DNA from 3 places in the Bacillus sp. FSL H8-0534 genome. Region 1 is predicted to be linked to each of the others. Evidence: riboswitches for the same ligand, from Rfam matches in the RefSeq annotation. Region 1 holds a riboswitch; each other region holds the start of a gene.
What was found. Region 1 has a riboswitch for S-adenosylmethionine ahead of MHH71_RS22225 (methionine biosynthesis PLP-dependent protein). Riboswitches for the same ligand answer to the same signal wherever they lie in the genome.

Region 1 (2,204 bases):
ATAAAGATTGTAAGAAAGGATTTATCCATTTTTCATCGCGAAGACGAAATGAAATCATACCGCCCCTTCCTGGATAAAAAACATCGGTTACACCATTCTCCCCATTTAAATAAGAAACGATTTTTTTTGCGTTTTCTTCATGTTGTTTCATACGAAGAGCCAATGTTTTCATACCACGAATTAATAACCACGAATCAAATGGACTTAATACAGCACCAGAAGCGTTATGATAGTGGGCAAGTGCTTCGCAAAGTGTCTGACCTTTTGCAACGACAAGGCCGCTTAGTACATCGTTATGTCCACCTAAATACTTTGTTGCGCTGTGAAGGACAATATCTGCGCCTTCTGTTAATGGTTGTTGTATATAAGGAGTGTAGAAAGTATTATCGACAATTAGAAGTAGGCCGTGCCGTTTTGCGACAGTTGCGACAGCTGCAATATCAGTGACTTGCATTAATGGATTGGTCGGTGTTTCGATAAAAATAGCCTTTGTTTGAGAAGTGACAGCTTGTTCTATTTGTTTAATAGATTGTGTATCTACGTATCTACATCGAATATTCCACTTTTCCTCATGTTCCGAAAATAAGCGGTAGGTCCCTCCGTATAAATCTTCTGATACGATAAGTTCATCTCCAGAACGGAATAAGGAAAGAATAAGAAGAACAGCTGCCATTCCAGAACTACAGGCATAGCCTTGTTCACCTTCTTCTAAATCAGCAATTGCGCGTTCTAAAAGACCACGTGTTGGATTTCCTGTTCGTGAATAATCAAAGCCTGTTGACTTTCCAATTCCTTCATGACGATAAGCTGTTGAAAAGTAAACAGGGGGATTAACTGTTCCTGTTGTAGTTTCGCTTCGATTTCCGATTTGTGCTAGTTTTGTTTCGATTGTTGACATGTGAAATTCCTCCTTTATAAAAATAAAAAAAGCCTTCTAAGAAGAAGGCTTTCATGCGAATATAGTCTTCTTCTTATCTGTCAAATCTTTTCACAATTTGCTGGAATTAGCACCTTATTAACGAACGTGTTAATGGTTGCTGAGGTGTCATAGGGCCAGTCCCTCTACCTCTCTAGATAAGAATATTTTGTATGAAATTTTATTATGGTTTTAACTTTACAACAAAAGATAATTGAATTGCAACTTTATTTTAAACAATTTTCATTTTTCTGCTAATTCAATTGACTTTTAGTCTATCCCATGCTAAATTTATGAGAAAATTAACAAAGATTGTTAAAAGGTACACGTATTTCCTTTTAAAACATAGATGAATAATAAAGACAAACTCTTATTGAGAGCGGTGGAGGGAAAGGCCCTGTGAAACCCGGCAACCTTCAAACGAAATGTTTGAAACGGTGCTAATACCTGCAAAACAATTTGTTTTGCATGATAAGAGGAGGATTGATGATGTCCCCCTCTTCAAGATGAAGAGGGGGTTTTTATATTGATAGAAAAGAGGGAGACAAGTGAAAATTCTAGATTTAGTATCAAAAGGAATTGTTATCGGTGATGGCGCAATTGGTACGTTATTACATTCTCATGGTTTGCAAAGTAGTTTTGAAGAATTAAACTTATCTGATCCAGATCTTATTATATCTATTCATAAACAATATGTAGCTGCTGGGGCAGATATTATTCAAACAAATACATATGGTGCAAATGAAGCAAAATTACGCATGTATGGTTTGGAAAATCAGGTCACCCAAATTAATAAAGCAGCGGTTAAACTTGCAAAAGCAGCCGTAACAGATAAGAACGCCATTTTAGGGACCATCGGTGGGATGAAGCATATCGGGGCCGTTACAACGACTGATATGGAACGAGAGTTTATGCTACTTGAGCAAGCGGGAGCATTATTAGAAGAAAAGGTTGACGGATTATTATTAGAAACATTTTATGATGAGTTCGAATTGTTACATGCAGTGAAAGTATTGCGAAAACAAACAGATATTCCAATTATTGCACAGCTAGCGCTTCATGAAGCGGGCGCAACGCAAAATGGAAATGATGTAAATGGAATATTAACGCAGCTTTTAGATTACGGTGCAAATGTAGTCGGTTTAAACTGTCAGTTAGGACCGCTTCATATGACGGAAGCTTTTAAAATGATATCGATTCCTAAAAATGGTTATTTGTCGGCTTATCCAAATGCAGGCCTTCCAAACTATGTAGAAGGACGTTACGTATATGAAGGAAGCCCTGCTTA
Region 2 (2,204 bases), 2.8 Mb from region 1:
AGCTGATAGACCACTTACCCTTGAAACATATGTGCATGCTGTAACAGATGCAGTGAGAGAACAATTTACAAGAAATAATTATCCACTTCCTGAAATATGGATTGAACCAGGTCGTAGTATTGTTGGGGATGCAGGAACAACAATTTATACAGTAGGAGCTGTAAAAGATATCCCTGGCATTCGTAAATATGTGTCAGTCGATGGGGGAATGACAGATAATTTAAGACCAGCTTTATATGGAGCTCGTTATGAGGCGATGCTAGCAAATCGAGGGAAAGAAGAGGCTGAAGAAGTTGTTTCAATTGCTGGAAAGTGTTGTGAGAGTGGAGATATGCTTATTTGGGATATAGAACTGCCGCAAGTTGCTACAGCAGATTTGTTAGCGATCTCTTGTACAGGAGCATATGGATATTCTATGGCTAATAATTATAATCGTATTCGCAGACCGGCTGTAGTATTTGCAAAAGGTGGGGCATCACAAATTGTTGTTGAACGTGAAACATATGAAAATATAATTGGGAACGATCGCATACGTATAAAAGAGCTTGTGTAATGATAAAAGGAGTTGTTCAAATAGAGCAACCCCTTTTTAAAAATATAAAATATATCGGAAAACTAGGATTGAAAAAAATCAGAATTATGATAAAATACAAATACAAAGCTTATCAAGAGAAGCGGAGGGAACTGGCCCTACGAAGCTCAGCAACCTGCTTATAAGAAGCAAGGTGCTAAGTCCAGCAAAATGGCATCCATTTTGAAAGATAAGGTAAATATATTACCGAACAGTCTTTTCGAAATGGAAAAGATTTTTTTTATGAATAAAAAGGGGGGCTGTTCGTGGGAGTGCGTGGACATTTTGACGAAGTAGCTGAGAAAATTCAAACGATGCTTGCGGATATGAAATATGGTTCTATTACAATTGTTGTGCAAGATGGAAAAGTGATTCAGCTTGAAAAAAGTGAAAAGGTACGCTTAAAGTAAAAAGCGCTGACTAGAAAAACTAGAGGCGGTTTTAATCTATTTTATTAGGTTAAAACCGTCTTTTTGCGTTACAGGGGGGGAGAACATGCTGACGTATGAAACGTGGAAAGAGGATTTCGTTTCTTTTTTTGAGAAAGATGAAACAAAAGGAGCGTTACAAGTATTAGAGTGGGCCTATAAACATTATGAAAATGAAATTGTATACGCATGTAGCTTTGGTGTAGAGGGGATGGTGTTGTTACATCTTATAAACCAAGTAAATCCATCTGCAAAAGTTGTATTTTTAGATACAAACGTTCATTTTCAAGAAACATACGATTTAATTAAACGGGTGCGCGAAAGGTTTCCGGATCTTGAAATTATTGAAAAGCAACCCTTGCTAACACTTGAGGAGCAAGCAAAAAAGCATGGGGATCGTTTGTGGGAACATAATCCGAATCTTTGTTGTAAATTAAGGAAAATTTTATCACTTGAAGAATCTTTATCGAATGGAAAAGCGTGGATATCAGGGCTAAGAAGGGAACAATCTGAAACGCGTAAACATACAAGGTTTATAAATCAGGATCACCGCTTCCAATCTATTAAAATTTGTCCGCTTATTCATTGGACGTGGAAGGAAGTGTGGCGTTATGTATATAAGCATGATTTGCCTTATAATCCATTGCACGACATGGGTTACCCAAGTATAGGGTGTGAAAAATGTACGTTACCTGTGGGAGAGGGGCGAGATTCAAGGGATGGACGATGGGCTGGAAAGATGAAAACGGAATGTGGCCTTCATGATCAATAAGGACATGGTTGATTTTAAATATATGTGAAAGAGGCGGACAGGGGAATGAGTAAAACCAAAATATTAGTAAATCGTATTGATGAAACATATGAAATAAAGGGGATTACAAAAGAAATTGAATTGGACAAAATTGCTTTAAGTGATTTAGAGCTTATTGCAATAGGTGGTTATAGCCCGCTTACTGGATTTTTAGGGAAGAAAGATTATCAATCTGTTATAGAAAACATGCGTTTAGTAAGTGGTGATGTATGGAGTATACCTATTACACTACCAATAACAGAAGAGAAGGCGAAGCAATTAAAAATTGGTGAAGAGGTTCGTCTTGTCAAAGAAAGGACCACATATGGTGTGATTCAAATAGAAGATATTTTTACACCGGATAAAGACAAGGAAGCATTGCTTGTTTATAAAACGACTGATACTGCCCATCCAG
Region 3 (2,204 bases), 1.4 Mb from region 1:
CAAAACAAGTAACGAACACATTGAAAAAATTATCGTATCCAATCGGAGTAACATAGAAAAGCTTAAACAATTAGAGAAAAAATATAATACCTCCATTACGAGTGATTGGACTCAACATATCAAAACTGTTGATACCATTGTTTTGGCGATGCCACCAGCTGCACATGAACAATTATTAGCAGCGTTATCTCCTCTTCTAACCAATCAATTTGTTGTAACGGTTGCTGCCGGGATTGGTCCATCTTACTTAGAAGAAAAACTTCCTCAAGGTACACCTGTTGCCTGGATTATGCCAAATACAGCTGCGACAATTGGAAAGTCTATTTCTCTATATACAATGGGACAGTTCGTAAATGCTGAACATCAAGAAACTTTACAACTACTCTTAAAGGGGATTGGTACAGCACAGCTATGCACGGAAGAAGAAGTTCATCAGCTGACCGCTGTTACTGGAAGTGCACCTGCCTTCCTTTACCATTTTGCTGAAGGTTTAATTGAAACAACAAAAAGCTATGGAATCGATGAAGCAACAGCAAAACATCTTGTTATCCAAATGATTGCTGGTTCTGCTGCTATGCTTGAGCAAGAACAAGATCCAGCTATGCTTCGTGAACAAGTGACAACACCAGGTGGTTCAACTGCAGAAGGTTTAAAAGTTCTATATGAAAATAATTTTTCGAAGATTATTTATCAAGCAATTGAAGCAACCAATAAAAAAGCTAGAGGGAATTAATATGAAATTCACAAGCTTACACAACATTACATAACGGTGTAAACGCCTTGGTTTGGCTTAGGTGTTTTTTAAAGTTGAAGATGGCACAGAAGTAATTGATTCTGTAAAAGCAGCTATTAAAAATGGATACCGCAGCATCGATACAGCGGCAATATACAAAAATGAAGATGGCGTTGGTCCAGACCCTGATAATTTTGATTTTTAAAAACGAGAGTCACTGTGCAATTGCACAGTGCTCTTTCTTTTTATATCCCTATTTAATAGACTGAAAATTTAAACCATATTCCATTTCATTGACAGTTCATTTATCCGGGTGTAAGATTTTGAATAATCAAAGAAACAAAAAAATTAATACAAATTACTATGTTTACTCATTGTATCAAGAGAGGTGGAGGGACTGGCCCTTTGAAACCTCGGCAACAGGTTCACTTTGAATACTGTGCCACTTCCTGCAAGCATTATGCTTGAAAGATAGAATGAGGGACTTCGTTTATATACAGGCACATGCCTTGTAAACAAAAATCCCTCTTTCTCGATAAGAAAAGAGGGATTTTTTCTTTCCCTCAAAGTTGTTCATTAACTATTTTTTTAATACCCAAACAATTTAGGGAGGAATTTTACATGAAAAAGAAATTTGTACCTGCTGTCGCATCTGTTTTAGGAGCAAGTATTTTATTAACAGGATGCGGTAACTATAAAGACGATGCAAGCGGAGCAAAAGCAAAAGATAAAGCACCTGATAAACAAGTATTGAACTTAGCTGCTGGTACAGAAATCCGCACAATGGATACTGCACGCGCTACAGATACTGACTCTGGTCAAGTAATGAGAAACGTATTTGAAGGTCTATATAACCTTGGTGAAGGAAACAAACCTGTGCCTGGTGTTGCAAAGTCTCATGAAGTGAGTCCGGATAAAACAAAATATACATTCCATTTACGAGATTCCAAATGGTCAAATGGTACACCCGTAACAGCGAAGGACTTCGTCTTTGCTTGGCAACGTGCAGTTGATTCAGCAACAGCTTCTGAATATGCCTTTTTATTCTTTGATATAAAAAATGCAAAAAAGATTAATAGTAAAGAGCTTTCGGCTGATCAACTTGGTGTAAAAGCAATCGACGACCACACTTTTGAAGTTGAATTAGAGCGTCCAGTTCCATACTTCATTAGCTTAACGGCATTCCCAACATTTTTACCGATTAATGAAGAATTCTTTAAATCACAAGGTGATAAATATGCATTAGAAGATAATAAGCTTATCTATAATGGAGCCTTTACATTAAGTGATTGGAAACATGAACAAAGCTTTAAGTTTAAGAAAAATACCAACTATTGGGATAAGGATAATGTGAAACTTGAAGAAATTAATTTTAATATCGTCAAAGATCATTCAACAGCCGTTAATTTATATGAATCAAAACAAATCGATCGACTTACTTTAACATCTGATCTTGTTGATAAATATCGCA

Region 2: another riboswitch for S-adenosylmethionine. It lies ahead of MHH71_RS08460 (YezD family protein); the one in region 1 lies ahead of MHH71_RS22225 (methionine biosynthesis PLP-dependent protein).
Region 3: another riboswitch for S-adenosylmethionine. It lies ahead of MHH71_RS14925 (peptide ABC transporter substrate-binding protein); the one in region 1 lies ahead of MHH71_RS22225 (methionine biosynthesis PLP-dependent protein).

The regions. Positions count from the first base shown of each region.
Region 1 is NZ_JBBOUC010000001.1:4,372,108-4,374,311, forward strand. It holds gene MHH71_RS22225 (methionine biosynthesis PLP-dependent protein) at 1-898, opposite strand, end outside; SAM riboswitch class I at 969-1,081, opposite strand; SAM riboswitch class I at 1,284-1,394, shown strand; gene MHH71_RS22230 (bifunctional homocysteine S-methyltransferase/methylenetetrahydrofolate reductase) at 1,465-2,204, shown strand, end outside.
Region 2 is NZ_JBBOUC010000001.1:1,608,560-1,610,763, reverse strand. It holds gene lysA (diaminopimelate decarboxylase) at 1-553, shown strand, start outside; SAM riboswitch class I at 660-768, shown strand; gene MHH71_RS08460 (YezD family protein) at 838-981, shown strand; gene MHH71_RS08455 (phosphoadenylyl-sulfate reductase) at 1,067-1,771, shown strand; gene sat (sulfate adenylyltransferase) at 1,817-2,204, shown strand, end outside.
Region 3 is NZ_JBBOUC010000001.1:2,926,157-2,928,360, forward strand. It holds gene proC (pyrroline-5-carboxylate reductase) at 1-733, shown strand, start outside; partial or broken gene MHH71_RS14920 (aldo/keto reductase) at 760-911, shown strand; SAM riboswitch class I at 1,107-1,211, shown strand; gene MHH71_RS14925 (peptide ABC transporter substrate-binding protein) at 1,355-2,204, shown strand, end outside.